2 regions of the Bradyrhizobium sp. SZCCHNR1093 genome follow, and region 1 is predicted to be linked to the other one. Evidence: predicted binding sites of a transcription regulator. Region 1 holds the regulator's gene; the other holds the start of a gene.
The links. The regulator LexA, encoded in region 1, represses DNA repair genes until DNA is damaged. The targets are predictions, from matches to a motif close to TGTTCNNNNTGTGTTCNG.
Positions count from the first base shown of each region.

Region 2: the regulator LexA is predicted to act here: its motif matches at 7,974-7,991, upstream of QX070_RS25665 (PA0069 family radical SAM protein).

Region 1 covers NZ_JAUHJJ010000004.1:573,944-589,186, forward strand. Annotated here, with positions in the region: gene QX070_RS17255 (S41 family peptidase) at 8-1,342, opposite strand; gene QX070_RS17260 (alpha-hydroxy acid oxidase) at 1,763-2,899, shown strand; gene QX070_RS17265 (HAD family phosphatase) at 2,945-3,574, shown strand; gene QX070_RS17270 (hypothetical protein) at 4,319-4,978, shown strand; gene QX070_RS17275 (alpha/beta hydrolase) at 5,005-5,994, opposite strand; gene QX070_RS17280 (MBL fold metallo-hydrolase) at 6,007-6,939, opposite strand; gene QX070_RS17285 (LysR family transcriptional regulator) at 7,024-7,977, shown strand; gene glp (gephyrin-like molybdotransferase Glp) at 8,210-9,421, shown strand; gene lexA (transcriptional repressor LexA) at 9,628-10,326, shown strand; gene QX070_RS17300 (hypothetical protein) at 10,585-11,025, shown strand; gene QX070_RS17305 (hypothetical protein) at 11,249-11,467, shown strand; gene QX070_RS17310 (ComEC/Rec2 family competence protein) at 11,422-13,713, opposite strand; gene QX070_RS17315 (hypothetical protein) at 13,853-14,065, shown strand; gene QX070_RS17320 (glutamine--tRNA ligase/YqeY domain fusion protein) at 14,087-15,243, opposite strand, start outside.
Region 2 covers NZ_JAUHJJ010000010.1:6,455-21,697, reverse strand. Annotated here, with positions in the region: gene QX070_RS25695 (tetratricopeptide repeat protein) at 1-497, opposite strand, end outside; gene QX070_RS25690 (electron transfer flavoprotein-ubiquinone oxidoreductase) at 739-2,397, opposite strand; gene QX070_RS25685 (uracil-DNA glycosylase) at 2,701-3,522, shown strand; gene QX070_RS25680 (glycosyltransferase family 39 protein) at 3,646-5,154, opposite strand; gene QX070_RS25675 (ribonuclease HII) at 5,364-6,218, opposite strand; gene QX070_RS25670 (VOC family protein) at 6,294-6,743, opposite strand; gene QX070_RS25665 (PA0069 family radical SAM protein) at 6,774-7,952, opposite strand; gene QX070_RS25660 (phosphoketolase family protein) at 8,143-10,560, shown strand; gene QX070_RS25655 (glycosyl transferase) at 10,737-11,309, shown strand; gene QX070_RS25650 (helix-turn-helix domain-containing GNAT family N-acetyltransferase) at 11,374-12,303, shown strand; gene QX070_RS25645 (hypothetical protein) at 12,440-12,853, shown strand; gene moaB (molybdenum cofactor biosynthesis protein B) at 12,894-13,457, opposite strand; gene QX070_RS25635 (neutral zinc metallopeptidase) at 13,467-14,387, opposite strand; gene QX070_RS25630 (site-specific DNA-methyltransferase) at 14,772-15,243, shown strand, end outside.

The sequences.
Region 1 (15,243 bases):
CTGAAGATCAGTTCGGCACCGCCGCCTTGGCACGGACGTCGGCATTCACGGTGACGCCGCGCAGCACGTTGAAGGCGGCGTGCAGCGCCTTGTCGTCCTTCTCGTCCGGCGGAACGTAGGACTGCGAGCCGGTCTGCTCGGTGCCGTCGGGCGCCGAGAGATGGCCGCGCATGCCGGCCTCACCCTTGAGATCGCCGCGATCCTTCAGCTCGTCCGGCACGTCCTGCTTGACCTCGATGTCCGGCGCGATGCCCTGCGCCTGGATCGAGCGGCCGGAGGGCGTGTAGTAGCGCGCCGTGGTCAGCGCCAGCGCGCCATTGCCGGCGCCGAGCGGAATGATGGTCTGCACGGAACCCTTGCCGAACGAGCGCGTGCCGACCAGGGTTGCACGCTTGTGATCGTGCAGCGCGCCCGCCACGATCTCCGATGCCGAGGCCGAGCCGCCATTGATCAGCACCACGAGCGGCTTGCCCTTGGTGAGATCGCCGCCGCGTGCGGTGAAGCGCTGCGTCTCCTCAGGATTGCGGCCGCGGGTCGAAACCACTTCGCCTCGCGAGAGGAACGTGCTGGAGACCGACACCGCCTGATCGAGCAGGCCGCCCGGATTGTTGCGCAGGTCGACCACATAGCCGGCGAGCTTCTCCTGCGGAATGTCCTTGGAGATGCTGGCGACGGCCTTGCGCAGGCTCTCGGTGGTCTGCTCGTTGAAGGATGTGATGCGGATATAGCCGATGTCGCCGCCTTCGGTGTGATAGCGGACCGGGCGCACCTTGATGATCTCGCGCGTCAGCGTAACGTCGAGCGGTGCGTCCTTGCCCTTGCGCATGATGGTAAGCTTGGTCTTGGTGTTGACGCCGCCCTTCATCTTGGCGACGGCCTGCTCGAGCGTCAGTCCCTGCACCGCCTCGCCGTCGATCTTGGCGATGAGATCGCCCGAGAGAACGCCGGCCTTGGACGCGGGCGTGTCATCGATCGGCGCGACGACCTTGACCAGGCCCTCCTCCATGGTGACCTCGAGACCGAGTCCGCCGAACTCGCCGGACGTGGTCTCCTGCATGTCGCGCCAGGACTTGTCGTTCATGTAGCGCGAATGCGGATCGAGCGAGGACACCATGCCGTTGATGGCGCCTTCGATCAGCGCGGGATCGCTCGGCTTCTCGACATAGTCGGCGCGAACACGCTCGAACACCGCGCCGAACAGATTGAGCTGCGAATAGGTGTCGGCCATGCCGGCCGCGGCCTTGGCCTTGGCAACGAGTTGCGCGCCGTCGGGACCCGTGACCATCAGGGTCAGCCCGACGCCGGTCATCGTGCCCGCCAAGAACAGCCAGTTTTTCCGCATTGTTTGCTTCCCGAGCGTTTGTTGGATGGCCGGCCGATCAAATGGTCCGCACGCATCGCCGGCGCGATTTGTGTTGCGAACACACACCACATTTCCGGTTTCTTCAAGGCCGATATTGCGCCGCCGTACCGGGGCCCGACCGCCGGCGCTCGCATCCGAAATGGACGTTCACAGGCTGAAATCAAGCTCAAGGCTGCGCCGGCGCTGGGCCCGGCTGAACATACCCCGTCTTTCACGGACACCCATGATCACAATTCGACGAGCCGTGTACCACGCCGCGATTTGATGGCCTGGGCCTGCGGGGCGCCGCTCCCTGCGCGCGCCCGGGAAGCTCGAGTTCGGAATGGCTTGCTCCCGGCCCGCTCGATGGGCAATGCTCCGCGGCAAAACCGCAAGCATGACAGTCGCTGGGAGGCAAACATGAACCAACGGACCCCGATCGAGGCCGGGTGGCGGAACGTCGAACTCGGCTCGAGCGACGAGAAGTTCCAGAACCTGCACGAGCTCATCCGCAAGGCGCGCGCCCAGCTCAACCAGAACGCCTGGGACTACATCATCGGCGGGGCCGAAACCGAGACCACGCTGCGTCGGAACCGGATGGCGCTCGACGAGATCGCGTTCCGTCCGCGCGTGCTGCGCGACGTGTCCAGGGTCGATGCCTCGGTCGAAACTTTCGGACGCAAGCTGCGCCTGCCGGTGGTCATGGCCCCGGTCGGTGCGCTCGAAATCTTCGATCCGGCAGGGGCGGCCAGCGTGGCCCGTGGGGCGGGCCGATTCGGAGCGGCGCACATGCTGAGCTCGGTGTCGGAACCCGGGCTGGAGAAGACCGCCGAGGCCGCGCCCGACGCGCTGCGAATCTTCCAGCTCTATGTCCGCGGCGACGACGCCTTCGTCGAGGACTATGTGAGCCGGGCGGTCGCCAACAGCTACACCGCGTTCTGCCTGACCGTCGACACCGCCCATTACAGCCGGCGCGAGCGCGACATCGCCAAGCGCTACGTCCGCGAAAGCCGGCTGCGCGCGACCGGCGGCGACCACCAGAAGGCGCTGAGCTGGCACACCGTCAAGCTGATCAAGGACAAGTTCAAGCTGCCGCTGATCATCAAGGGCATCGCGACCGCCGAGGACGCGCAGATTGCGGTCGATCACGGCGTCGACTGGATCTACGTCTCCAACCATGGCGGCCGCCAGCTCGACCATGGCCGCGGAGCCATGCAAGTGCTGCCGGAGATCGTCGCCGCCGTGAAGAGCCGGGCAAAGATCATGGTCGACGGCGGCTTCTGCCGCGGCACCGACATCGTCAAGGCGATCGCCTCCGGCGCCGACCTCGTCGGCATCGGCCGGCTGCAATGCTGGGCGCTCGCCGCGGCCGGCGAGGACGGCATCCTGCGCATGCTCGAGCTGCTGGAGGACGAGGTCATCCGCGCGCTCGGCCTGCTCGGCGTCACCTCGTTCGCCGAGCTCAACGGCTCCTACCTGCATCCGGCAACCGCCACCAACCAGCCGAGCGTCGTCAGCGCGTTTCCGCTGGTCGACATCGAGCCCTACCGTTATTGAGGCGGAGGCCCTTCCGTTCAACGCCAGCCATCGACGCCCCCCTCCATGCCCTCCTCCGCTCTCCGCCCCGGCGACGCCGACGCGCTGCTGTTCGATCTCGGCCGCGTCGTCATCGACATCGATTTCGTCCAGGTCGTCTCGCGCTGGGCCGCGCATGCCGGCTGCGCGCCGGAGCATCTCGCCGCGCGCTTCGTGCGCGACGAGATCTACCACGGCCATGAGCGCGGCACGGTCTCCGACGCCGACTTCTTCGCCAACCTGCGCCGGCAGCTCGGCATCGACATCACCGACGCGCAGTTTCTCGAGGGCTGGAACGCGATCTTCGTCGGTCCGATGCCCGGCATCGCCCCGCTGCTCGCACGCGCGGCGGAGAAACTGCCGCTCTATGCCTTCTCCAACACCAACCAGCCGCACATCGATCACTTCTCGCCGCGCTACGCCGACCTGCTTGGTCACTTTCGCGAGATCTTCCTGTCGTCGTCGATCGGCCTGCGAAAGCCGGATGCCGAGGCCTACGCGCATGTGGTCGATGCGATCGGCGTGCCCGCCGAGCGCATCGTATTCTTCGACGATCTCGCTGAAAACATCGACGGCGCGCGGGCCAGCGGGCTGCAGGCGGTGCTGGTGCGCTCGACGGCCGACATCGCCGCGGCGCTGGAGGCGCTCGGGATTTGATCGCATCGCGCAAGGGTGCGTCATGGCCAGCGGCGTGACGTTCTGAAGGGCTGCGCTCGCAATGACGGTGCCCACTCATGCAAGATTGTTCTCGCGACACGATGTGCCCGAGCTTTGCTGCTCTCATCTCCCCCTCCTCCAATCGGAGGGCGCAGGGAATGCCGGGCTGCTGGCCGCAACCCATGGCCCGCCTGCAGAAAAAAAGCAGGCGGCAGTCACCACAGGTCCAGCCGACATCCGGCATTCCCTGCGCGATGGTCTTCACGTTTATACGCGATCTCCCCGGTGCCCGGCTTGTTGGCCACCGTCGCCGTCGGGATCATCATCACCCGCCGGCTTGGCATCAGCTTCGGGATGCCAGGACCACGCGACTTCACGTCCGCGCCATGCCGTTCGTCCGCGTGCCATCCGAGCACGCTGCGGCACGTCGCGGCCACCGCATCCCGCGCTCCACGTCCGTGACGATCGCGAAGCGCCCCTCCTGTCGAGCACGGGACCAAATCAGCATAGCAGACTTTTCCGAAAAAGCGAATCCTAAATTCGACCGCCGGCAAGGGAGCGATCCGGCCCGTCTCCCGCCACATCCGCTGGTCGCAGACGGCCCGACCGCCTAAGCTGTCCGCTCTGCACGCCCCCGCGGCCCGGAAGAACCGAATGCCCCTCGACATCATCTGTTTGCGTGATCGGCCCGACCTGATCCCGCGCGTGTTCTCGCCCGAGCTGGATGCCATCTGGCCGGAGTTCATGCGGCAGGACCGGACGGCGACGTTGTACTATGATCCGCCAGTGTTCGACCAATATGCGGACTGCGCCTACGTGGCGCTCGCCGGTGACGAGGTGGTCGGGCGCGCCTTCGCCGTCCCCTTCACCTTCGGCATCGAGGGCCGCCGCACGCTGCCGGATGCGGGCTGGGACGAGGTGATCCGCTGGGGTCACGAGGACCGCCTGCTGGGACGGCGGCCGACGACGATGAGCGCGCTGGAGATTGCGCTGCTGCCGAAGGCGCGCGTGCCCGGCAGCTCGCTCGCCATGCTCGCGGCTCTGAAAGGCTGCGCACGCGCCAAAGGTTTTGCCGAGCTGTACGCGCCGGTGCGGCCGAACCAGAAACATCTGGCGCCGCGGACGCCGATGCGCGCCTATCTCGATCAGCGGCGCGAAGACGGCCGATTGGTCGATTCCTGGCTGCGCACGCACCTCGGCATCGGTGGCGAGATCGTCAAGATCGCGCCGTGCTCGATGACCATCGTCGGCACGCTCGCCGAGTGGTCGCAATGGACCGGCGTGACCTTCGATCGCTCGGGTGAGATCGAGGTCCCCGCTGCTCTCGTGCCCGTGCTCGCGTCGGTCGAGCACGACCATGCCGCCTATGTCGAGCCGAATGTCTGGATTCGGCATCCGCTCTAACGCGGTGCAGGCCGTCCGCGCGACGATCAACGCGCCGGCACGACGCGCTCGTCCAGAAATCCGATCACCGCATCGAACGCCTGCCGTCGATTTCGCTCCATCAGGATCATGTGCGTGCCCTGCCCGATCTCGACCAGGCGCTTGTACGGCGCGCTCACGAGACGAACGAACAGGTCGTGCGCCACGTCGAAGCGGACGTCCACATCCCATTCCGCCGAGAGCACGAGAACAGGGCAGTTGATCGTGCTGGGATCGTAGATCGGCTGGTCCACGGTCCAATGCTCGCGCACGTCCTGCACCGCGCCCGAAGGCGCACGGATCGCGCCGGGGTACGGCGAGTCCGGATCGGTCGCGAGCGTCGCCTCCGCCCAGGACTCGAACCAGCCGTCCGGAATCAGCTTGTCCCGCGCCTGCTCCGGAGCGGCGCCGCGCCACGCAGCCTCGAACGCGCGCGGGCTGACGATCCGATAGGCGCCGAGCGGTCCGCCGGCGTCGATGCGCAGCGGCTCGCTGGACAGCCAGAGCGGCGTTACCAGGATCAGCTTCTCGAGCTTCGCGCTCGCCGCGCTCGCGAACATGCCCGCGACGGTGGCGCCCCAGGACATGCCGAGCACGTTGGCGCGCGGGACGTCGCGATGCCGGCAGATGAAGTCCACCGCCGCGCCGAAATCGTCCACGGCGGTCCGCGCATTGACCAATGGAGATCCCTCCTCGGCCGCCCGCGACATCTCCGGCGGCCGGCTGGAGCCGCCATAGCTGCGCGCATCGACGGCCCAGACATCGTAGCCGGCCTGCGCCAGGACATCCATGAAGGAGGCGCCACCAACCGCGACGTCGAACAGGCTGGCGGATGAAAAGGTGGCGCCGTGCATCATCGCCAGCGTGCGCTCGGCCGAGAACCGTTGCACGTCATGCCGGCGCTTGTTGATGAGCTGAAGCTGTACATCGGACACCGGGCCTTCGATCAGGCGGCGCTCGGAAACGATGCGCGAGGAGGACGTTGCGTTCTCGGTCATGGTCACCTCGGATCAGGCGAAGTGCCACGCGAACCGGTCGCCGTCGCGGCTGATCCGCCCGGCCGAGGACTCGGCGAAGTGGGTCGTGAGCACGAGGGAGCCGGTCTCGGCGGCATGGTTCATCGCCCATCGGCGTGAGGTCCGCGCCGCATCCGGGAATTCGCAATAGACCGAGTTCCAGTCCGGACGCGCGACCTGCAGCGGATGATGCATCACGTCGCCCCAGAACAGCGCGCGCTCGCCACGTGAGCTGAAGCTGATGCAGGCGTGATCGATGCTGTGACCGGGGCTCGGCAGAAAACGGAAGCCGTCGACGACCTCGCTGCCATCGACCGTGATCTCGCGCGCGAGGCCGGCCTCGACGATCGGCAGCACGCTGTCTTCGTAGACCCCAGGCATCGGTGGATGCAGCATTGGGCCAAGCCCAGCTGCGTCTCTGATTGCGGCGTCCGAGCCGTTGCCGGCCGAGAGTGCGGCGACATAGGCGCGCTCGCGGCCTGAGAAGATGTGCTGGGCGTTGGGAAACACCGGCATCCAACGGCCATCGGCAAGCTGCGTATTCCACCCCACATGATCCGCGTGCAGATGCGTCATCAGGACGAGATCGACATCGCCAGGGGCGACGCCGGCCGCCCGCAGCCGGTCGAGAAACGGCTCGTTCAAGCGATGCAGAACTGCTGCGCCGGGCCGCTCCTTGTCATTGCCGGTGGCCGTGTCGATCAGGACCACCCGCTCTGGCGTCCGCACCAGCCAGCTATGGATGCTCAGGCGCAACGATCCCGTGTGCGGATCGACCGATCCCGGCCCCACCTGGCCTCGTTCCCGAACGATGCTGTCTGCTTCTACGCCCGGAAACAAAAACTCTCCCTCGACCGCATCGAGGCCGATCTCGAAGATCCTCGTGATGGTGGCGTCTCCGACGCGATAGGTCGTGATGTCCTGCATGTCTGGCCGCCTCGATCCGAACGGTGGTCTTGTCTGGGCCGAGATCTAGGACTAGGTCATACATTCCTCAAATCGATCCAGCTCATGCAGTCCATCGATCACTTCGATCTTCGCTCCTTCGACCTCAATCTGCTGGTCGCGTTCGACGCGCTCATGCAGGAGCGCAGCGTGACGCGCGCGGCCGCACGCCTCAAGGTGGGTCAGCCTGCGATGAGCCATACGCTGTCGACGCTTCGCGTGCTGCTGCAGGACGAGCTGTTCGTCCGCGTCGGCGCCGTCATGCAGCCGACGCCAAAGGCTGCGGTGCTCGCCGGGCCGGTTCGGGCGGCGCTGGGGCAGATGCAGGCAGCGCTGCATGCCGCACCGGAGTTCGACCCGGCGACCGAGCAGCGCACCATCCGCCTGGGATTTTCAAGTGAGGTCGAGCTGCTGCTGATCCCCGAGCTCACCGCGGTGCTCCGTCGAACGGCGCCCGGCGTGCGGCTTCTCAGCCGGCCGACCGAGCGTAACGAAGTGCATCGCCTGCTCGACGACGGAGCCTTGGATGTCGCGGTCGGCTGCTTCGACGCCGTCGCACAGCGGCACAGATCCCAGCTCCTGTTCGAGCAGGCGCTGAGCTGCGTCTACAATCCAAAGCGCATCGCGATGAAAACACCGATCAGCCTCGCCGACTATCTGTCGCTTCCGCACGCGCTGGTGACGCTGACCAACAGCCTGCAGGGCTGTCTGGAGGCGGCGCTGGATGAGATCGGGACCGAGCTCAACGTGGTCTCGGCCTCCTCGGAATTCCTCAGCGTGCTGGCGACGGTCGCCGCATCACCGGTGATCACGACGATACCGACCAGGATGGCAAAGCTCTACGGGCCGCGATTTGGGCTGACGCTCTGTCCCGCGCCGTTGAAGCTGCGGCTGCCGGCCGTCTCGATGGTCTGGCCGCTGCAGCTCGATCGTGATGCAGCATCGGTCTGGCTGCGGAACATGGTGGCGGATATCCTGCACACGACCGAGCGCGCCGCCTGTCGCGCAGCTGCTGGATAGAACGCGGGGCGGGAGCTAACCGGAACGGCGCATCGGCCAACGCCTTGGCACTGCGGTCGACCTTCTGCGCACTGATTGCAGGGTTTCTCGCGCGGTCGTGAGGCAGCGGCCCGGACGCGGCCAACATCAGACGATCAGAAGGCAGGAAGCGGCCTGAGCCCTTGGCCGAGCCGTGCGCGTTCGGTTAGAAGGCGACTCATTCGATCTGCCGTCTCCATCCGAAGGAACTCTCATGGCCCTGATGCCGGTGTCTGATGCGTTGTCCGCCGTGCTCGCCGGCGCGGAGCCGCTGGCCGAGGAGCTGGTGACGCTGGACGAGGCCCATCACCGCATCCTGGCCCGCGACCTCGCGGCGCTGCGGACGCAGCCGCCCGAGGCGATGTCGGCGATGGACGGCTACGCCGTGCGCGCGGCGGACGCAGCCCAGGCCAAGGTGCGGCTGAGGGTGATCGGCGAGGTCGCGGCGGGGCGGCCGTTCGATCGCGTGGTCGGACCCGGCGAGGCGGCGCGCATCTTCACTGGTGGCGTTGTCCCTGAGGGCGCCGACGCGGTGGTGATCCAGGAGGACACGATCGCCGAAGATGGCCACGTCGTGATCACCGAGGCCGCGATCAAGGGCCGGCACATCCGGCCCGCCGGCGTCGACTTTCATGAGGGCATGGTGCTGCTGAAGGCGGGCCGCCGGCTCAGCGACCGCGACCTGTCGCTGGCGGCCAGCATGAATCATCCGGCACTGCCGGTGCGGCGCCGGCCGAAGGTGGCGCTGCTCGCCACCGGCGACGAGCTCGTGATGCCTGGCTCGACGCCCGGCCCGGGCCAGATCGTCTATTCCAACGGCTACGCCCTGCGGGCGCTGGTGCGCAGCGAGGGCGCGACACCGATCGATCTCGGCATCGCCGCGGATACGATGGAGGCCACGATCGCCGGGATCCGGCGGGCGCGCGAGGCCAAGGCCGACATCCTGATCACGACCGGCGGCGCCTCGGTCGGCGATCACGACCTCGTCAAGCAGGCGCTCGAAGCCGAGGGCGTCGAGATGGCGTTCTGGAAGATCGCGATGCGGCCGGGCAAGCCGATGATGCACGGACGGCTCGGCGACATGAGGGTGATCGGACTGCCCGGCAATCCGGTGTCGTCCTATGTCTGCGCCATCCTGTTCCTGGTGCCGCTGATTCGGCGGCTGCTCGGCCGCGACGAAGCTCGCATGCCACGCGAGACCGCCCTGCTCGGCCGCGAACTCGGGGCCAACGATTCGCGCGAGGACTATCTGCGGGCGCAGCTCGAGGAGCGCGCCGACGGCACCCTGATCGCAACGCCGGTGACCCAGCAGGATTCGTCGCTGCTCGGCAATCTCGCGCTCTCGCAGGCGCTGGTGATCCGGCGGGCGTTTGCGCCGAAGGCCGCCGCCGGCAGCCCGTGCGAGATCCTGCGCCTGCCGAGCTAGGCCGTTTCCCCCGGCAAAGCCCGGTCCGTTCACTACAATTTAAGGATTGCGGAACACACATCGAACATATAGTGTCCGTTCATGATTTGTTTTTAGTATGTTGCGGGCGACGCGATGATGGTCCGACTCCAAGGCGCTCTCAGCCGGTTTGTGCTCAAGGCGCAGCTCCTGGACTCGGACGACAACAAACTGGGGACCAGGTCGAGATGCTGACGCGCAAACAGTACGAACTTCTGCGGTTCATCAACGAGCGGCTCAAGGAAGCCGGCGTGCCGCCGTCCTTCGACGAGATGAAGGATGCGCTCGATCTGCGCTCGAAGTCCGGCATTCATCGCCTGATCACGGCGCTCGAGGAGCGCGGCTTCATCCGCCGGCTGCCCAACCGCGCCCGCGCGATCGAGGTGATCAAGCTGCCCGAGCTGTCACAGGCCGCCAACAACCGCCGCGGCTTCACCCCATCGGTGATCGAGGGCAATCTCGGCAAGGTGCGCACCAGCACTCCCGCGCTGGACGATGGCGAGCGCCCCGTCGCGGTGCCGGTGATGGGCCGCATCGCCGCCGGTACCCCGATCGAGGCGCTACAGACGCGCAGCCACACCATCAGCGTGCCCGCCGACATGCTCGGCAACGGCGATCACTATGCGCTCGAGGTGCGCGGCGACTCCATGGTCGATGCCGGCATCCTCGACGGCGACATGGCGCTGATCCAGCGCAACGAGACCGCCGACACCGGCGACATCGTGGTAGCGCTGATCGACGATGAGGAAGCGACGTTGAAGCGCTTCCGCCGCCGCGGCGCATCGATCGCGCTGGAGCCGGCCAACACCGCCTACGAGGTGCGCATCCTGCCGCCCAACCGGGTGAAGATCCAAGGCAAGCTGGTCGGGCTGTATCGCAAATACTGATCGCGGACGCGATCGGTCGATCGGCGGCGAGCGCACGCGCTTCTCCGCCGATCGAAATTGGTCACGCGCGAATGCACCTCAGGATGTGCAGCGCGGCACGCTCAAACGCTTGTGATCGCCCGCGGGCGCACGCGGTGCAGATCAGCGCAGAATTGCCGTGAAGCGCGCGCTAACATCTCCTCGATGTCCACTCTGATAGAGGCCTGCGCCTGTCCGGGGGGAGCGTGGGTCGGCTATCTCTCAACGAGGAGCGATCCGATGTGTGACTACAGCCTCCATGCGGTTGCGTCCCGTCCCGCCAAGGTCGGCGAGACGTTGATCTCGACGACGTTTCGCGGCACCGCCACCCGCGGCTTCGCCCTCGAGAGCGAGCCGACCGTCGCAGTCTGCATGCTGCCCGGCACCGAGTTGGCATTTGTCGAGGACGTCCGCTACGACAGCCGCTGGCTCTGGACCCGGACGATCCGCGAGCGCGTCGCGAAGTTCAACAGCATCGAGACGCACATCCCCGATCGCCATCACGACGCGATCGAATTCGCCGACGGCCGCCACGTGCTGGTGACCCAGCTCTGCGAGGGCCAGCGCGTCACCGTGCTGCAATTGCCGGTCAGCAAGCAGCCGGCCGAGCGCCGCCCGGGCGTGGCGGAGGACGTTCCGGCTTCGCAGGCCACACCGATTCGCCGCATCAGCATCACCTGAGCGCCTGCGCGTCCGCATTTCTCTCGGTCATGAGCGAGCTTTCGGCCGGGGGAGATTTGGTTTCTGCAAGCGCAAGGTCCTTTCGGGCGAACCTCACGCTCCGGCATCGCATCGAATAGGAACGACATCCCTCGGCCGGCATTGTGTGCCGGGGGAGCTTGCCGCCGCGGTCAACAAGATCGATTGGAACAAGGCCGACCGGATCACCGAGCCCGGCCGCTACATGCTTCCGTTCGGATGGCTAACGGTCACGGTTGATGACATCGCCGTCTGGCAACGATATCCGGGCGCTGCGTTCACGCTGGTCGAAGGTCCCTCGCTGTTCGATGGACCCGACGACACCGAGTATCATCTCAGCACGTTGTATCATCTCAGCACGTTCGAGCTGTCCGGCGCTCAATCCTGCTCGCCCTGCTCCGTCTCCGGCGGCGTCGCGTCCTGAAGCCGCGACACCGGCGCACGCGGCGTCAGCGTCGTGTCGAACTCGCCGGCCTCGGCGGGCGCCGGCCACCACGGGCGGTCGGTGCCGCCGGCGCGCACCGGCGTGACGGAGAAGCCGGTGCCCCGCTGCACCAGCATCAAGGCGCCCTGCTGCTGCAGGCGCTGGCGATCGATGACGGCCGCCGCGCAGGATGACGGCGCGGCGCGCGCGGTGACGATCAGCGCTGCACGGGCGCAATCATCGTCGAGCGCCTCGGTGCGCAGGGTCAAGGCGGCGAATCGGCCGTCGGCCATCGTGACCACGCAGCCCGCCTCGTCGCAGGAGACGCCATCGGCGAGCGATGAATCCGCCGGCAGCCGGGCATCGGCGTCGGCCGCGAGCCACTCCTTGGTGGCGAACACGTCCTTGCCGGTGCGCATCACATGCAGACGTCCGTCACTGCCGCGCACCGCCACCGCGCGCCCGTCGCCGGCGATCAGGACGTCGGGCAGCGGCGTCGTGGCGGCCCACGCGGTGGCCACCACGAGCCCGACGGCGCCCGACCAGCGCAGCGGTGTGCGCAGCAGGCCGATCAGGATGACGCCGAGGCTGGCCAGGATCAGCGGACCGATGCCGAAGCCCGGGATGCGCCCGACCGCACCAGGCAGCGCCGCCACCCAGCGCGTCACCGCGATCATCCAGTCGATGCCGAGGCCCATCAGCGTCCACCAGGGACCGTCGAGCCCGAACGGCGCCGCCAGCAGGCCAAGCAGTCCGGCGGGCATCACCAGCACCGAAACCACCGGCATCGCCGCGAGATTGGCGAGCACGCCATAGGGCGTGACGCGATGGAAGTGGAACGCGGCATAGGGCGTGGTCGCAAGCCCCGCGATCAGCGAGGCCAGCAGCAGCATCGCGAGCTCGCGGCCGCCCCACAGCGCGATGCGCTGCGTCGTGGAGCTGTCCGGCCTCGCAAACAGTTTGGGCAGGCCGAACTGCACCAGCGCGACCAGGCCGAGCGTCGCCGCGAACGACATCTGGAAGCTCGGATGCACCAGCGCTTCGGGTGCCGCGATCAGCACGATCATCGCCGCGACCGCGAGCGTGCGGAAGGTGACGGCGCGGCGATCGACCATGACCGCGATCAGCACCACGGCCGTCATGAAGAACGATCTCTGCGTCGCGACCTCCGCGCCCGACAGCAGCAGGTAGAACGCCGCCGCGACCAGCGCCGCCGCGGCCGCCCATTTCTTGATCGGATGGCTGATAGTGAGGCCGGGGATCAGCGCAAGCAGCGCGCGCACGGCGAAGAACACGACGCCGGCGACGACGGCCATGTGATAGCCGGAGATCGACAGCACGTGGCCGAGGCCGGAGACGAACATCGCATCGTTGACATCGGGCGTGATGGCGTCGCGCCGGCCGGTCAGCAGCGCGGTGGCGATGGCGCGCTCATCGCCCGTCAGGCGGGCGCGGATGCGTGCGTCGATCGCATCGCGCAGGCCCTGCATGGCCGCCGCATAGCCCAGGCCGAAGCCGGCGGCCTGCGGCGGCGTCGCCGTCGTGATCGCGCCCATCACGAAGCCGGAGGCGCCGATGCCCTGGAAGAACATGTCGCGCGCGAAGTCGTAGGATCCCGGCCGCACCGGGGCCATCGGCGGCAGCAGCCGCGCCTTGAGCTGCACGAAGCTGCCGACCTCGGGCGCCGTGCCCTTACGCACCGCGAGCCGCACGCGCGCGATCGTGGCGGCGTTGCGCGGGCTCTCCATCGCGGTGACGCGCAGCACGATCCGATCGCTGCGCTCGCGGATGTCGCGCGCCTCGACGAAGCCGGACAGCGCCACCGAATACAACGGCCGCGCCAGCACTGGATGAGCGACACGCGCCGTCTTGATGGTCGCCGCGGCAAAGCCGCACGCCGCCGCCGCGATCATCACGGCAACCGGAAACATCCGATGCCGCCGCATCATGATGGCGACGATGCAGAGCAGCGCCGCGGTGGTGGCGGCGATCCAGAGCACCGGCTCGTGATCGGCGGTGAAGTACAGCGCGATGCCGGCCCCGAACGCCACCGGCACCCAGGGCAGCAGCCGGCCCGCCCCGGCCTCCTCGACCGCCCAGCTCTTCAGGCGGGCGGCGAATGCCGACGACGCGCCGGACCCGATCGCGGGCCAGCCGCCGGCCAGCGCGCCGCGCGGCGGCCAGACATCGGCCATCGTGCCCGCGAGCCCGCGACGCCCTCCCGGCGGCCTGACCGGCTCCGCCATTGCCCACACCACCCGTTACTTTACGGGCATGGAGGCTAGCGAAACCACGGGGAATCCGACTAGCGGAACGGAACGAGAATCCAATCCCGGTGCCGGGAACGTCATTGGAACTTTCGGCACCGCACGGGCTTATGCGGGTATGGACCACCATGACAATGACGATCCCTTTGCCGACCTCGCGCTCGACACGGCGATCCACCTGCGCTGGACGTTGCGGGACATCAAGGCCCACCGGCTCACGCTCTCCCCCGTCGCCGACGATGATCTCTCGCTCCTCGCGGAGCGCGGCCTGGTCGAGGTCAGCGATGGCGTGCCAACGCTGACCGAGGCCGGCCTCGCAGCGATCAATTGAGCTGCGGCTGCGGTCCCCATCTCATCCCTTCGCGACCTCCTTCGCAAAGGTGTCGCGCAGGCCGATGGTGCGGTTGAACACGAGCTTGTCGGGCGTCGAATCCGGATCGCGGACGAAGTAGCCCTGGCGCTCGAATTGCATCGGCGCGTCCGAATTGCTCTCGGCGATCGCCGGCTCGATGCGGGCGTCGGTCAGGACCTCGAGTGAGTTGGGATTGAGATCGGCGGTGAAGTCGGCCGCATTGGGGCTTGGATTGGCGAACAGCTGATTGTAGATGCGAATCTCGGCTGTCAGCGACTGCGCAGCCGGCAGCCAGTGCATCGTCGCCTTGACCTTGCGTCCATCCGGCGCGTTGCCGCCCTTGGTCGCGGGATCATAGGTGCAACGCAGCTCGACGATCTCGCCGGCGTCGTTCTTGATGACGTCGCGGCACTTGATGAAATAGGCGTAGCGCAGCCGCACCTCGTTGCCCGGCGACAGCCGGAAGAACTTCTTCGGCGGGTTCTCCATGAAGTCGTCCTGCTCGATATAGAGCTCGCGGCCGAAGGCGATCCTGCGCGTGCCGGCCGAGGGATCGTCGGGGTGGTTGATCGCCTCGAGCTCCTCGACCTGGCCTTCCGGATAATTCTCGATCACTACCTTCAGCGGCCGCAGCACGGCCATCCGACGCAGCGCCGTGCGGTTCAGCTCCTCGCGGATGCAGAATTCGAGCATGCCGACATCGACGATGCTGTTGGCCTTGGCGATGCCGATGCGCTTGATGAACTCGCGCACCGCAGCCGGCGGCACGCCGCGCCGCTTCAGGCCGGCGATGGTGGGCATGCGTGGATCGTTCCAGCCGGAGACATGGCCGTCCTGCACCAGCCGCGTCAGCACGCGCTTCGACAGCAGCGTGTAGGTCAGGTTGAGCCGCGCGAACTCGTACTGGTGCGGATGCGACGGCACCGGCAGCTTGTCCAGGAACCAATCGTAGAGCGGCCGGTGGTCCTCGAACTCGAGCGTGCAGATCGAGTGCGTCACGCCCTCGATCGCGTCCGACTGCCCGTGGGCGTAGTCGTAGCTCGGATAGATCTTCCAGGCGTCGCCGGTGCGCGGGTGATGGGCGTGCATGATCCGGTACAGCACGGGGTCGCGCAGGTTGATGTTGCCGGCGGCCATGTCGATCTTGGCGCGCAGCA
Region 2 (15,243 bases), on a different contig from region 1:
GAATCGCCCGCACCGGCCGCGGCCCACGCCGACAGCAAGATGGCGACGAGATCGGTGATCGGCCCGCGCACCGACTGGTTGATGTTGGTCTGGGCGGCTGTGTATTTCTTCTGCTTGATGTCCTGCACGCCGACAACGAGGCGCGCGATGCGGTTCGCCTTGTCGATCGTGAGCACGCGCTCGGCCAGCTTCACGGCCTCGTCGATGTCGCCATCGGCGACCGAGGAGATGAAGGCGCGGTCGAGCAGCTCGTTGTTCTTCGGGTCGCTACGTAGCGCCGAGCGGTAGAACGCCGCCGCCGAGGCCGCGTCGCGCTCGACGCTGGCGTGGCGGGCCGCCAGATAGCTGCCCGAGGTGGTGAGCGACTTCAGATCGACGCTGGTCGGAAACTTCGCGGCGTTATCCGCAGGATGATCCGGCGTCTGGGCCAGGACGGCACCGGGGAGCAGCAAGGCAGAAACGGCAATTGCGGTCCAGCGATTGCGAATTGACAACATCACGGTGCGCTCTGGTTGTTGGAAATGACGGATCGGTACGGACAGGACCCCGATCGGCAGCTCTTCAAGGCGCCGACAATGCCGCGTTTGGCGGCCAACCGCAAGGATTTGCAGGATATTCGGGTCAGCCGGGAGCCCCTTTGGCGAAGGTGACCCGCGTCAAACCGCGCCAGTATGGCCGTATCGTGGCCGGCTGCCCTCCCGGGAGCAGCCGACTCACGCAATCGTGCGTTATGCGAGGCTACATCGCCTCGTAGTTCGGCCCACCGCCGCCTTCCGGAGGAACCCAGGTGATGTTGCCGTTGGGATCCTTGACGTCGCAGGTCTTGCAGTGGACGCAGTTCTGCGCGTTGATCACAAAGCGCGGGGTGGTGCCCTCCTCGACCCATTCGTAGACGCCCGCCGGGCAATAGCGGTTGGACGGCCCGGCATAGACGTCGTGCTCGGAGCTCTTCTGCAGCGCCATGTCGGCGACCTTCAGATGCACCGGCTGGTCTTCCTCGTGATTGGTGTTGGACAGGAACACCGAGGACAGCCGGTCGAAGGTCAGCTTGCCATCCGGCTTCATCGCAGGCTTCGGCTGATGCGCCTTGGCCGGATCAAGCGTGGCGCGATCGGGCTTGACGTGCGACTGAGTGCCGAACAGCGAGAAGCCAAGGGTGTTGCACCACATGTCGAAGCCGCCGAGCGCGACGCCGAGCACGGTGCCGAACTTCGACCATAGCGGCTTGACGTTGCGGACCTTGAACAGATCCTCGCCGACTGGCGAGCCGCGCCAGGCGTTCTCGTAACTGACCAGCTCGTCATTGGCGCGGCCGGATGCGAGCGCGGCATTGACGTGCTCGGCCGCGAGCATCGCGCTGCCCATCGCATTGTGCACGCCCTTGATGCGCGGCACGTTGACGAAGCCCGCCGCGCAGCCGATCAGCGCGCCGCCGGCGAAGGACAGCCGCGGCACCGACTGATAGCCGCCTTCGGTGATGGCGCGTGCGCCGTAGGCGAGGCGCTTGCCGCCTTCGAACACGCCGCGGATCGACGGGTGCGTCTTGAAGCGCTGGAATTCCTCGAACGGCGACAGATAGGGATCGTCGTAGTTCAGGTGGACGACGAAACCGACTGCGACGAGATTGTCGTCGTAGTGATACAGGAACGAGCCGCCGCCGGTCTTCATGTCGAGCGGCCAGCCGAAGGAATGCTGGATCAGCCCCTTCTGGTGCTTGGCGGGATCGATCTGCCAGACCTCCTTGAGGCCGATGCCGAATTTCGCCGGCTCGCTCTTGGCGTCCAATGCGAATTTCGCGATCAGCTGCTTGGACAGGCTGCCGCGCGCGCCTTCCGCGAACAGCGTGTACTTGCCGAGCAGCTCCATGCCGCGCGTGAACGAGGATTTCGGCTTGCCGTCCTTGCCGATGCCCATGTCGCCGGTGGCGATGCCGCGCACCGCGCCCTGCTCGTCATAGAGCACCTCGGTGGCCGCGAAGCCCGGATAGATCTCGACGCCGAGCGCCTCGGCCTTGCGCGACAGCCAACGGCAGACATTGCCGAGCGAACCGATGTAGCAGTGATGGTTGTCCATCAGCGGCGGCATCGCGAAGCCCGGCAGCGAGATCGCGCTGCTCTCGGTCATCCAGAAGAACTTGTCGACCTTGACCTGGGTCTTCAGCGGGCAATCGTCGTCCGAGCGCCAGTCGGGGATGAGCTTGTCGAGCGCCGCCGGATCGATCACCGCACCGGACAGAATATGCGCGCCGACCTCGGAGCCCTTCTCGACCACGACGATGTTGAGGTCGGCATTGAGCTGCTTCAGCCGGATCGCGGCGGACAGGCCCGAGGGGCCGGCGCCGACGATGACGACGTCGAACTCCATGGATTCGCGCGGAGGTAATTCTTCGGTGCTCATCTCTCTCGATCTCAGGCCCGGCCGGTGCAGGGGACCCGACCTCTGCCGCCCCCCGGCGCGTGCAAAGGTCAAACCCGGAGCTGCAATGGCAACAATGACTTAACTAGGGTTCCTGAAGGCGTTGACCGTTCGCTGAAGACTGGTCCGGAGGGGGAGCGACGGCTGGCGCCGGAACACTAGGGCGTTCCGTCCCTTTTTGGGTTATTCCAAACTCTTGTTTCCGATTTTTCGGGGCAGGACAACCACCGAAATGCATTCCGCCATGCGCCGAGGCAGCGTACACTGCCGCGGCGATCGATCATGATGACTCCCGAGCCCCTCCCCGACGTCCGGCAACTGCTCGCCTTCTATCTGGAGGCCGGGGTCGATTGCGCCTTGGCCGACGAGCCGATCAACCGGCTGGTCGAGCCCGAGGCGGTTTCGTTCCCCGCCGCGGCCCCCGTCGCCCGTCAGGCGCCGGCGCAGCCCGGCCGGCCGGCCGCGCCGGCGATCATTCCGCCGCGCGGAGAACCGCCGCCTCCGCCGGAAGCGGCCGTCGCCTCGGCCCGCGAGGCGGCGCGGACGGCGCCGACCCTGGAGGCGCTGCGCGAGCTCCTGGAGACTTTCGACGGCTGCGCGCTGAAGCAGACGGCGTCGCGGCTGGTGTTCGCCGACGGCAATCCGCAGGCGCGCATCATGCTGGTCGGCGAGGCGCCCGGCCGCGACGAGGACATCGAGGGCCTGCCATTCGTCGGCCGCTCCGGCAAGCTGCTCGACCGCATGATCGGCGCGATCGGGCTCGACCGCAGCAAGGTCTACATCGCCAATGTCATTCCCTGGCGCCCGCCCGGCAACCGTACGCCAACGCCGCAGGAGACGCAGATCTGCCTGCCGTTCATTCGCCGCCAGATCGAGCTGGTCGATCCCGATGTGCTGGTGACGCTCGGCAATCCCTCGACCCAGTCGCTGCTCGGTACGACCGAGGGCATCATGCGCGTGCGCGGCAAATGGCGCGACTACGACACCGGCAAGCGGACGATCCGCGCGATCGCGACCTTCCATCCGGCCTATCTGTTGCGCTCGCCGTCCTACAAGCGGCTGTCCTGGCAGGATCTGCGCGCAATCGCGACGGTGATAGCGGTCTGAGGACCCAATTCGCTTCCGTCATTGCGAGCGCAGCGGCGCAGCGAAGCAATCCAGAGTCACGCGCGCAGCCCTGGATTGCTTCGTCGCTTTCGCTCCTCGCAATGACGGCTCGCATGGAAAGCGCTAAGGCCCCCTCGGCCGTACGATGGCCCAGCCGATGCGCAGCACCGGCTGGCGGCCGTTGATCAGCCAGTCGAAGCTGCGCGGCACCTCCGGCACCAGCCCGGGAAAGCGCTGGGCGATGTCAGGCGGTGGGGTGCCGACCGTGTCGGAGGCGCGCCACACCACGACCCCGCCGCTCTCCGCGAATTTCGCCGGCGTGACCCAGGGCGTCCGCTGCGGGGTGGCATCGAGGAACAGATGCGCGCGGCGGCGACCGAGCGCGACCAGGCTAGCGAGTTGCGGATCGCCGGCGACCGCCTGCAGCCGCTGGTTGGTACGGCGCTCAAAACTCTCGACGAAGAAGCGGGCGATGTCGCGGGCCGGCATCGACGTCGCGACCTCGCCCTCGCCGATCACGGGCTGAATCACGGCGCTGCCGGCAACGAAAACCGCGGGTGCAGCGACCGCAGCCGCCCACACCGTGCGCAACAGCCGCTGGCGGCGCAGATAGATCAGATCGCCGGACGCGACCACCAGCGCGAGGCCGACCATCGTCAAGGTGACGGCGACGCCGCCGAACACCGTGGGCAGACCGAACAGGCCGGAGATCAGGCTGCCCGCCAGGGCCGGTGCGATCGCGAAGCAATAGACGAAGTCGCGGGCGAGCGGTGGGACCGAACGGCGGTAGATGATCGGGGCGTCGGTCTCGCTGCGGCTGATCCAGCTGGCGTCGAGCAGCACCAGCAGCACCATGGCCGAGATCGCCAGCAGCGCCCCGCCAGCCAAGGCGAGCCAATGCCAAGCGCGCACCGAGAGCTCGGCGAGAACGGGCAGCGCCGGCAGCCCGACGCTGTCGGCGCGCAGCACGAAGATGAGGTAGGGCAGCGCCAGCGCCAGCACCACCAGCAGCGCGAACAGCGGATCGAACGAGCGCAGCACCCGGCGGCCCTGCGCGGTGGAGACCACGAAGCCGGCGATCAGCAGCAGCAGGCCCGCCGCGGCCGAGGTGGTCAGCAGCAGCAGGCCGGCCTCGATCGACCAGGCAAACCAGGCGTTGCGCCGGCCCTCGCCGAGAATCCGCCAGCTATGGAGCAGCAGCAGCGCCCAGAGCGGACGCGCCAGCACCTCCGGACCGAATTCCAGCGTGGGTGCACCGAACGCGGTGATGGTCATGGTCAGCAGCACGGCGAGCACCGCCTGCTGGCCGCCGACGATCGCCCCCGCCAGGAGATACATCACCCACAGACCCAGGGCCGAGCACAGCACGGCCAGCACGTAGACGCCGAACAGGTGGTTGCCGGCGAGGCGATAGGCGATGTCCGACAGCCAGAACGACAGTGGCGGGCCGAGATCGGTGCCGACCTGGTACTCGCGTCCGAACGCGATGGTGGTGGCAAGCTGGCCGGGTGGACTGCGATAGAACAGCATGGCCACGCCGAGCCACATCAGGGCCTGGCACAGCACCACGATGACGACGACCAGCCGCGGCCTTGCGCGGATCAGTTCGACAACCAGTGACGTGAAACGCATGAACGGCTGGATCGCTTGGCTGAATCGCTGAGGACGTCGAGGAGGCCGGCAGGACCGTCGCTCATCCGCAGCAGCCTCGCTGTCCGACGCCCGCAATCGATACCGCACGATCGGGGCGCACAACACCGCCCCTGCTGCGAGGGGTGACACTTCGTGCTGGCTGGCTGACCAAAACTATTAAGACCGCGGCGCCCGCGAGGCAACCTGCATCAGACCTCGAACGAGATTTCGGTGGATGTCACCACGGTCACCTCCGCGAAAAGATCCGGCTCCGGCACATCGGTCCACGGCTGATGCTTGCGCCGGGCGGCGACGACAGGCGCGAACAGGCTGCGATGATGCACCGAGGGGCCGAGCCGGTCCAACGCGGCGAGATGCTCCGGCACAGCATAGCCCTTGTGCTGCTCGAAGCCGTAACCCGGGCAATCCTGGGCCAGCGCGCACATCAGCCGGTCGCGCGTGACCTTGGCGACGATCGAGGCGGCCGCAATCGACATCACCAGACCATCGCCGCCAATCACCGCCTCGCAGCCGCAATCGACGTCGATGCGGTCGCGGCCGTCGACGAAGACGTGCTTCGGCGCCTCGGGCAGCGCCCTCACGGCGCGCGACAGCGCCCAGAGCGAGGCACGCAGGATGTTGTCGCGATCGATTCGCGCCGGCGAGGCGACGGCCACCGCAAACGCCGACGTCTTGCAGATCTTGTCGAACAGCGCCTCGCGCTGCTCCGCGCTCAGGCGCTTGGAATCATCGAGACCCTTGGGGATGCGCGCAGGATCGAGAATCACGGCCGCAGCGACCACCGGACCGGCCAGCGGCCCCCGTCCCGCCTCGTCGCAGCCCGCGACCGGCCAGACGCCCTGCTTCAACAGCGCGCGCTCGCGCCGGAAGCTCGGCGGCGCCACCGCGATGACGCCCTTGCCGAGCTTGGCGCCCGACTTGCCGGCAGCACCCGGGGCAGCAGGCTTGGTCGCGGCCTTTGCAGGGGCGCTCTTCGCCACGGCACAGCTCGCTGCTTTCGCCCTGCCCGGCTTCTTTGACTGATCGCGAATCATGGCCGCCATGGTGCGAAACGGCTGGCGGCGGCGCAACCCGAACGGGCCTCAATTCCCCGCTATTCGCCCCCCGCCGGCGACCGACTACGCCGGCAGATGCACTCGATCATCCTCGCCGACATCAATCCCCGGCGCGACCACCACTTCCCAGACATGACCGTCCGGATCGGAGAAATAGCCGCTGTAACCGCCATAGTCGGTCCGTTGCGCCGGTTTCAGCAGCATCGCGCCTTTCTCCACCGCCGACGCGAGCGCCGCATCGACCTCAGCCTCCGAGCGGCAGTTCCATGCCAGCGTCACGCCTCGGAACGCCTGAGGACGCGGTGCGTCTGGCACGCCCGCGTCATCGGCGAGCGCGCCCCACGGGTACAGCGCCAGCACCGTCCCGCCGGTCTCGAAGAATGCCACGGCCTCGCCGGTCGCGCAGAATTTTCGGACGAAGCCGAGCAATGTATAGAAGGCGATGCTCCGCCGCATCTCGGACACACCGAGTGTGATGACGGTGAACCGCGGAACGCTCGCTTGTGCGCTCATCACTTACTCTCCACCTACTCTCCGCACGCTTCAGAACAGGCTGAGCTGCTGGCCGCCGCCCTTCGGCCGGACGAAATGATCGGTCGTCAGCTTGGTCCGACGCTTATTCAGCCCGAGCTTCTCGCAGGCGATCTCGAAGCGGCGGCCGATCATCCAGGCCATCGGGCCTGTCCCCTTCATTCGCGTGCCCCATTGCGAGTCGTAATCGCGGCCGCCGCGCATGTCGCGGATCAGGGTGAAGACGTGGCGGTAGCGGTCGGGATAATGCTCGAGCAGCCATTCCCGGAACAGGTCGCGCACCTCCAGCGGCAGCCGCAGCAGCACATAGGCCGCTTCCTTGACGCCGGCATGGGCGGCGGCATCGAGAATGCGCTCGATCTCGCTGTCGTTGAGCGCCGGGATCACCGGCGCCACCATCACCGTGGTCGGAATGCCGGCCTTGGACAGCGCCTGCAGCGCCTCCAGCCGCTTCGACGGCGTCGAGGCCCGCGGCTCCATCGTGCGCGCCAGCTTCGGATCCAGCGTGGTCACGGAGATCGCGACCTTCGCCAGGTTCTTCTTGGCCATCCGCGCCAGGATGTCGGCATCACGCATCACCAGCGCCGACTTCGTGACGATCCCGACGGGATGGCCAACCTTTTCCAGCACCTCGAGGATGCCGCGCATGATCTTCCGCTCGCGCTCGATCGGCTGATAGGGATCGGTGTTGGTGCCGATCGCGATCATCCGCGGCTCGTAGCCGCTGGCCGCGAGCTCCTTCTCCAGAAGCGCGGGCGCATCCGGCTTCACGAACAGCTTGGATTCGAAGTCGAGACCAGGCGACAGCCCGAGAAACGCATGGGTCGGCCGCGCGAAGCAGTAGACACAGCCGTGCTCGCAGCCCCGATACGGATTGATCGAGCGATCGAAACCGATGTCCGGCGAGTCGTTGCGGGTGATAACCTTGCGCGAGGTGTCGGTCGCGACCGTCGTCTTGAACGGCGGCAGCTCCTCGAGGCTCTGCCAGCCATCATCGAAGACAACGCGGGCCTCCGCCTCGTAGCGACCACTCGCGTTGGATTGAGCACCCCGGCCGCGGCGCCGGCCCCGTTCGATGGCGACCGCGAGTTCGGGAAAGTCCTTCCCAGGACCTGACGAAGGCGCGCCCGCCGGCTCGGAGGGCACCGGGACCGGCGGGCGCTTGAGGGCATGTGAAGATGCTCGGCTCATGGCCAAGACATAGCACGCAAACGGAACATTACAAGAACAAAATAGAACAAAGGCGCACGCATGCTCTGCGCGGGCGCAAGGCCAGCCATCACATTCCCGTTCTATCCTGCAGGTGCGCTGGAACAGGACGGTGCGGCGTTACTCTCATACAGTATCCCGCAGGCGCGAAGCGGAAGGCAAGCGAGGTCCCATGCAGATCACTTCTCCCCAACAGACCACCCCGGCCGACGATCTCGACCTGCTCGATCGCTACTGGCGCGCGGCGAATTATCTCTCGGTGGGGCAGATCTATCTGCTGGACAATCCGCTGCTGCACGAGCCGCTGAAACCGGAGCACATCAAGCCGCGCCTGCTCGGCCACTGGGGGACGACGCCCGGCCTGAACTTCATCTATGCCCATCTCAACCGCGCCATCGAGGCGCAGGATCTCAGCGTCATCTACATCTGCGGCCCCGGCCATGGCGGTCCGGGCATGGTCGCCAACACCTATCTCGAAGGCACCTACAGCGAGATCTATCCGGAGATCACGCGCGATGCCGATGGCCTGCGCAAACTGTTCCGGCAGTTCTCCTTCCCCGGCGGCATCCCGAGCCATGCCGCGCCTGAAACGCCGGGCTCGATCCATGAAGGCGGTGAACTCGGCTACGCGCTGGTCCACGCCTATGGTGCGGCGTTCGACAATCCCGATTTGATCGTGGCTTGCGTGGTCGGCGACGGCGAGGCCGAGACCGGCCCTCTCGCCGCGTCCTGGCATTCGAACAAGTTCCTGAACCCGGCCCATGACGGCGCGGTGCTGCCGATCCTGCATCTCAACGGCTACAAGATCGCCAATCCCACCGTGCTCGGCCGCATGGGCGATGCCGAGATCAAATGCCTGTTTGAAGGTTACGGATACGAGCCGCTGTTCGTCGAAGGCGCGGAGCCGAAGGCGATGCATCGGCAGATGGCGGACGCGCTCGATGTTGCGCTCGCGAGCATCCGCTCCATCCAGCAGAATGCGCGTCAGCCGGATGCAACGATCCAACGGCCGCGCTGGCCGATGATCGTGTTGCGCAGCCCGAAGGGCTGGACCGGGCCGAAGGAGGTCGACGGCCTCAAGGTCGAAGGCTTCTGGCGCGCCCATCAGGTGCCGATTGCCAACCCCCGCAGCAAGCCGGAGCATCTCGCGCTGCTCGAAGCCTGGCTGAAGAGCTACGAGCCGGAGACGCTGTTCGACGCCCATGGCCGTCTCAGGCCGGAATTGCAGGCGCTGGCGCCGAAAGGGCAGCGACGCATGGGCGCCAATCCGCATGCCAATGGCGGTCTGCTCAAGCGCGAGCTCAAGCTGCCGGACTATCAAGCTTTCGCGATCGAGGTGTCCTCACCAGGCCAGACCATCGCTGAAGCGACGCGCGAGCTCGGCAAGTTCCTGCGCGACGTGATCACGCTGAATGCGAAGACCCGAAACTTCCGCATCATGGGTCCCGACGAAACGGCGTCGAACCGGCTCGATGCGGTGTTCGAGGTCACCGAGCGCGTGTGGATGGAGGGCATCGAGCCCTATGACATCCATCTGGCGCATGACGGCCGCGTCATGGAGGTGCTGAGCGAGCATCTCTGCCAGGGCTGGCTCGAAGGCTATCTGCTCACCGGCCGCCATGGCCTGTTCTCCTGCTACGAGGCCTTCATCCACATCATCGATTCGATGTTCAACCAGCATGCCAAATGGCTGAAGGTGTCACGCGAGCTGCCGTGGCGGCGCCCGATCGCGTCGCTGAACTATCTCTTGACCTCGCATGTCTGGCGGCAGGACCATAACGGCTTCAGCCATCAGGATCCCGGCTTCGTCGACCTCGTCGCCAACAAGAAGGCGGATATCGTCCGCATCTACTTCCCACCGGACGCCAACACGCTGTTGTGGATCGCCGACCATTGCCTGCGCACCTACGACCGCATCAACGTCATCGTCGCCGGCAAGCAGCCCGCGCCGCAATGGCTGTCGATGCAGGACGCCGCCACGCATTGCGACGCCGGCATCGGCATCTGGTCTTGGGCCGGCACCGAGCCCGCCGACGAAGAGCCCGACGTGGTGATGGCCTGCGCCGGAGACGTCCCGACCCTGGAAACGCTCGCAGCCGTCGACCTCCTGCGCAAGGAATTGCCCGACCTGAAGATCCGCGTCGTCAACGTCGTCGATCTCATGACCCTGCAGCCGAAGCAGGACCATCCGCATGGCCTCAGCGACCGCGACTTCGACAGCCTGTTCACCGCCAACAAGCCAGTGATATTCGCCTATCACGGCTATCCGTATCTGATCCATCGCCTCACCTACAGCCGCACCAACCATGCCGGCATGCATGTGCGCGGCTTCATCGAGGAAGGCACCACGACGACGCCGTTCGACATGGTCGTGCTCAACGAGCTCGACCGTTTCCACCTCGCCATCGAGGCGATCGAACGCGTGCCCGGCCTCAGCGTGTCCGCGGCCCATGTGAAGCAGAAATTTCGCGATGCGCTGATCGAGCATACCCGCTACATCCGGGCGCATGGCGAGGACATGCCGGCGATCCGCGACTGGGTCTGGCCGAACAGCGCCGGCGGCACCACGCCGACACAGGCGGGCGACTGAACCAGCCAAGCGCGAGCTCCAGCAACGCAGCACCTTGAAATAGCAATCGTTCGGCGTTGCCCGAACGTGCGCGACCCGCTACGTGCTGCAAAATTCCGCAGCGCAGCGGGCTGATTTGGCTATGACAAGATGATAACAGTCATGCTGGAGGCGCGACAGATAACGATGCCAGGTTCATGCTGAGCGTGATCATCCCGACCGAAGGTGTCGAGCAGACCGCCGTGGCCACCCTGTCCGCGCTGGTGCCAGGCGCCGCGGCCGGTGTCGTCACCGAGGTGCTGCTGGTCGATCGCTCGCCCGATTCCAGCGTGATCGAGCGTGTCGCGGACGTCGCCGGCTGCCACTTCATGAAGTTCGAGGGCTCCCAGGCCGCAGCGCTCGCGGCAGGGGCCGCGAACGCGCGGGCGCCCTGGCTGATGTTTCTGCCCGCTGGCGCGATGCTCGATCCCGGCTGGATCGACGAAACCAGGCAGTTCGTCCAGAGCGTCGCCGCCGCCGGCCAGCCCCGCGCCGGCGTTTTCCGTTACGCCAGGTCTCCTTACGCTGCGATCAGTCTGCGCGAGCGGATGCGATCGGTCGCTCGGGCCCTGGTCGGACCGCTCGGCGACCAGGGCCTGCTGATCGCCCGCGATCATTACCGGCAGGTCGGCGGCTACCAGCCCGATCGAAAGCGTGCCGAGACGCGCCTGTTGCGTCAGCTCGGCCGCTCCTCGCGGACCATGCTGCGCAGCCGGATTGTCATGGTCTAGCATCGGGACGATACTTGCCAAAGTCAATCAATTGATTGACAATGGCAAGTATTGGAGGTGCCACATGATTCCTGCCCCATCCGACGGCCAGGTCGCCGCCGTTCGCGCGTTCAACCGCTTCTACACGAGGAAGCTCGGCGCGCTGGACCAGCATCTGCTCGACAGTCCGTTCTCGCTGGCCGAAGCGCGTGTGCTCTATGAGCTGGCGCAGTACGACGCCATCTCCGCCAAGGAGATCGGTCTCTCGCTCGGCCTCGATGCCGGCTATCTCAGCCGCATCGTCCAGAGCTTCGACGAGCAGGGCCTGATCACCCGCACGCCATTGCCGACCGATCGCAGACAGCAGCAGCTCGGGCTCACCGCCAAGGGACGACAGGCCTATGCCAGGCTCGACCGCAGCTCGCAGAAGGAGATCGCGGCCATGCTGGCGCCGCTGGCGCCATCCGTGCGCGACCGGCTGGTCGGTGCAATGACGACGATCGAGACCGCCCTGGAGCCGCAGCAGCTGGGCCGCTCCCCGGTGCTGCTGCGCAGCCATCGCCCGGGTGACATCGGCTGGGTGGTTTCACGGCACGGCGCCGTCTACGCCGAGGAATATGGCTGGGACGTCTCGTTCGAGGCGTTGGTCGCCGAGATCGGCGCGCAGTTCATCAGAAGCTACGACCCTGCGCGCGAGCACTGCTGGATCGCCGAGCTTGCGGGTGAGCCTGTCGGCTCGATCTTCCTGGTCAAGGGCAGCGACGAGGCCGCCAAGCTGCGGCTGCTGCTGGTCGAGAAGAAGGCCCGCGGTCTCGGCGTCGGCCGGGCCCTGACCGAACAATGCATCCGCTTCGCCCGCGAGAAGAACTACAGGACGATCGAGCTGTGGACGCAAAGCATTCTCACCGCCGCGCGCGACATCTATGCCCGCGCCGGGTTTCGCAAGATCGCCGAGGAGCCGCACGCCATGTTCGGCGTCCCGCTGACGGGCGAGACATGGCGGCTCGAGCTGTAGCGCGCGCCGCCCGGGTTGCAGCAACCGCCGGTAGGCCGAGATCACCCCCACAACACGTTGCGCATGCCGATTGCGAAGTTCCCGCGCGTCGGTAGTATCCCGCCAAACGGGGCGGGTATCAGCAGTGATGGAATCGATGGTGCGATCGAAGCTTGCGGCGCTTGCCGCGCTGGCAGGCTTGTTGGGGGTCGCGGCTGGGACGGCGGCTCACGCCGCGCCCAAAGGACGCGCAACGGTCGCGATTACGCGCACGGCCGATTTCCTCTATCTGGCGGCGCCCGCGGCGATCGAGATCAACGGCGCCAAGGTGGCGAGCCTTGGCCGCGGCGAGAGCTACAGCGGCCCGATTGCGCCGGGCGCCACGACGATCGCCGTATCGACATGGTCCTCGCCGGGCTCGTCGAACATTCGTTTCACCGCCGTGCCCGGCAAGACCTATCGAATGGTCGTGGGACCGCGCGGACAGAATTTCGCCGCCAGCATGATGGGCGGCCTCATTGGCGCGGCAATCGAAGGCGGCGGCGCTTTCGAGATCGTACCAACGAAGTGAGACGTGCGATGGACGCGCGGCGCGTCGTCGTGCCGGGGCCCTACGCCGTCGCGCCCTGCGCCTTGGGCCGGCGCAGATGCTCGTCGAGCCGCGGCATGATCTCGACGAAGTTGCAGGGTCGCGTACGGTAGTCGAGCTGGGCGGCGAGGATGCCGTCCCAGCCGTCGCGGCAGGCGCCCGGTGATCCCGGCAGGCAGAAGATGTAGGTCGCGCCGGCGACGCCGGCCGTGGCCCGGCTCTGGATCGTCGACGTCCCGATCTTGGCGTGGCTCAGCATGTGGAAAGCAATCGAGAAGCCGTCCATGCGCTTCTCGAACAGCGGCTCGATCGCTTCCGGCGTGACGTCGCGGCCGGTGAAGCCGGTGCCGCCGGTGGTGATGACGACGTCGACGCCGGGATCGGCAATCCACGACTTCACGACCGCGCGAATCTTCTCGACGTCGTCGGTGACGATCTCGCGCGCCGCGAGCCTATGGCCGGCAGCGGTCAGGCGGTCACTCAGGGTGGTGCCGGACTTGTCGTCGGCAAGCGAACGCGTGTCGGACACCGTCAGCACGGCGATGTTGAGGGGAATGAAGCTCTTGCTCTCGTCGATCGCCATCATCGCGTCTCCCTACAGCGAACTGGCGCTGAACGTATTGCAGGCCTGCACCGTGCCCTGCTGGTAGCCGATCATGAACCAGCGCTTGCGCTGCGCGGCGGAGCCATGGGTGAACGAATCCGGCACCACGCGTCCGGTCGCCTTCCGCTGCAAGGTGTCGTCGCCGATCGCCGAGGCCGTCGTCAGCGCGGCGTCGATGTCGCCCTCCTCGAGGAAGCCCGGGCGCTTCTTGGCCTCGCGATTGACCCAGACCCCGGACAGGCAGTCGGCCTGCAGCTCGACCTTGACCTGCAGCGCGTTGGCTTCGGCCTTGTTGTCCGACTGCTGCTGCATCCGCGTCACGCGCGGCAGGATGCCGAGCAGGTTCTGGATGTGGTGCCCGGCCTCGTGCGCAATGATGTAGGCCGCGGTGAACTTGCAGGCGCTGCCCGAGCAGCCCCGGAAGCGCGTCTCGACCTCGCGGAAGAAGTTGGTGTCGAGGAAGATCTGCCGGTCCGGCGGACAGTAGAACGGTCCCATCGCAGACTGCGCCATGCCGCAGCGGCCGCCATTGGTGCTGTTGCGAAACAGCACGATCTTGGGCCCGGTATAATTCTGGCCGCTGGCCTGGAAGATCTCGCTCCAGCGGTCGTCGATCTCGCCGAGCACGCCGGAGATCATGTCGCCCATCTCGTCCTTGGGTGCGCCCGTCCGGCCCGGCGAGCGCCGGTCCGCCTGCTGGGTCGGCGCGCCGCCATGGCTCAGCATCTCGGCGCCGCCGATCAGGATGCGCGGATCGATGCCGAAGGCATAGCCGATCAGGCCGAGCACGATGATGGTGCCGATGCCCAGCCCGCCGCCGCCGATCGGCAGACCCATACCACCGCCCATCCCGCCGCCTTCGTCGCGACGGTCGTCGATGTCGTCGCTGCGACGGAAATCATCGTAACGCATGGGCGGCCTTTCCTCACGATTCTTGCGCGGCTCTGCGCGAAATGCCTAACGCGGCAAACAGGTAAAATTTCCACTGTGTTAATCAATAACCCGGCCGGCAAATTTTGCCTAGCGCCGCCAAAAAAACCGGCCCGCGCCGAACCTCGATCGGCTGCGCTCGCGCGCGACCGGCGCGAAAAACCCATCGCAATCGGCGTCTTGCGCAGAGACCATCGTGCATCGACGAACGGAATTCGTCGCTGGTGCGCGTGATGAAAGCGTGCGCATCGATGCGAATAATTTTCCGGGTTAAGTCCATTTTTACTTTGCCGGGTCAATGTGTGGGCAGTCGGTTGTTAGGTCCCGCGTCGCCGACAGCGTCGCCTGAGTCAGAGTTCTTGAGTCATGGTAGAGTCGCGTCGCGGGGCGTCTGCAAGGGCGCCCCGCACTAAATTTCAGACCCTCGAAGAGCAACGAATCATCGTCGGCGACTGCGTCGCCGAGATGTCGAAACTGCCAGGCGCATCGGTCGACCTGGTGTTTGCAGATCCTCCCTACAATCTGCAGCTCAAGGGCGAGCTCAAGCGTCCCGACGAATCGCAGGTCGATGCGGTCGACGACGATTGGGACAAGTTCTCCTCGTTCTCCGCCTATGACGACTTCACGCGCGCCTGGCTGCTCGCCGCGCGCCGCCTGATGAAGCCGAGCGCAACGATCTGGGTGATCGGCTCCTATCACAACATCTTCCGCGTCGGCGCGATCATGCAGGATCTCGGCTTCTGGATCCTCAACGACATCGTCTGGCGCAAGTCCAACCCGATGCCGAACTTCCGCGGCCGCCGCTTCACCAACGCGCATGAGACGATGATCTGGGCCG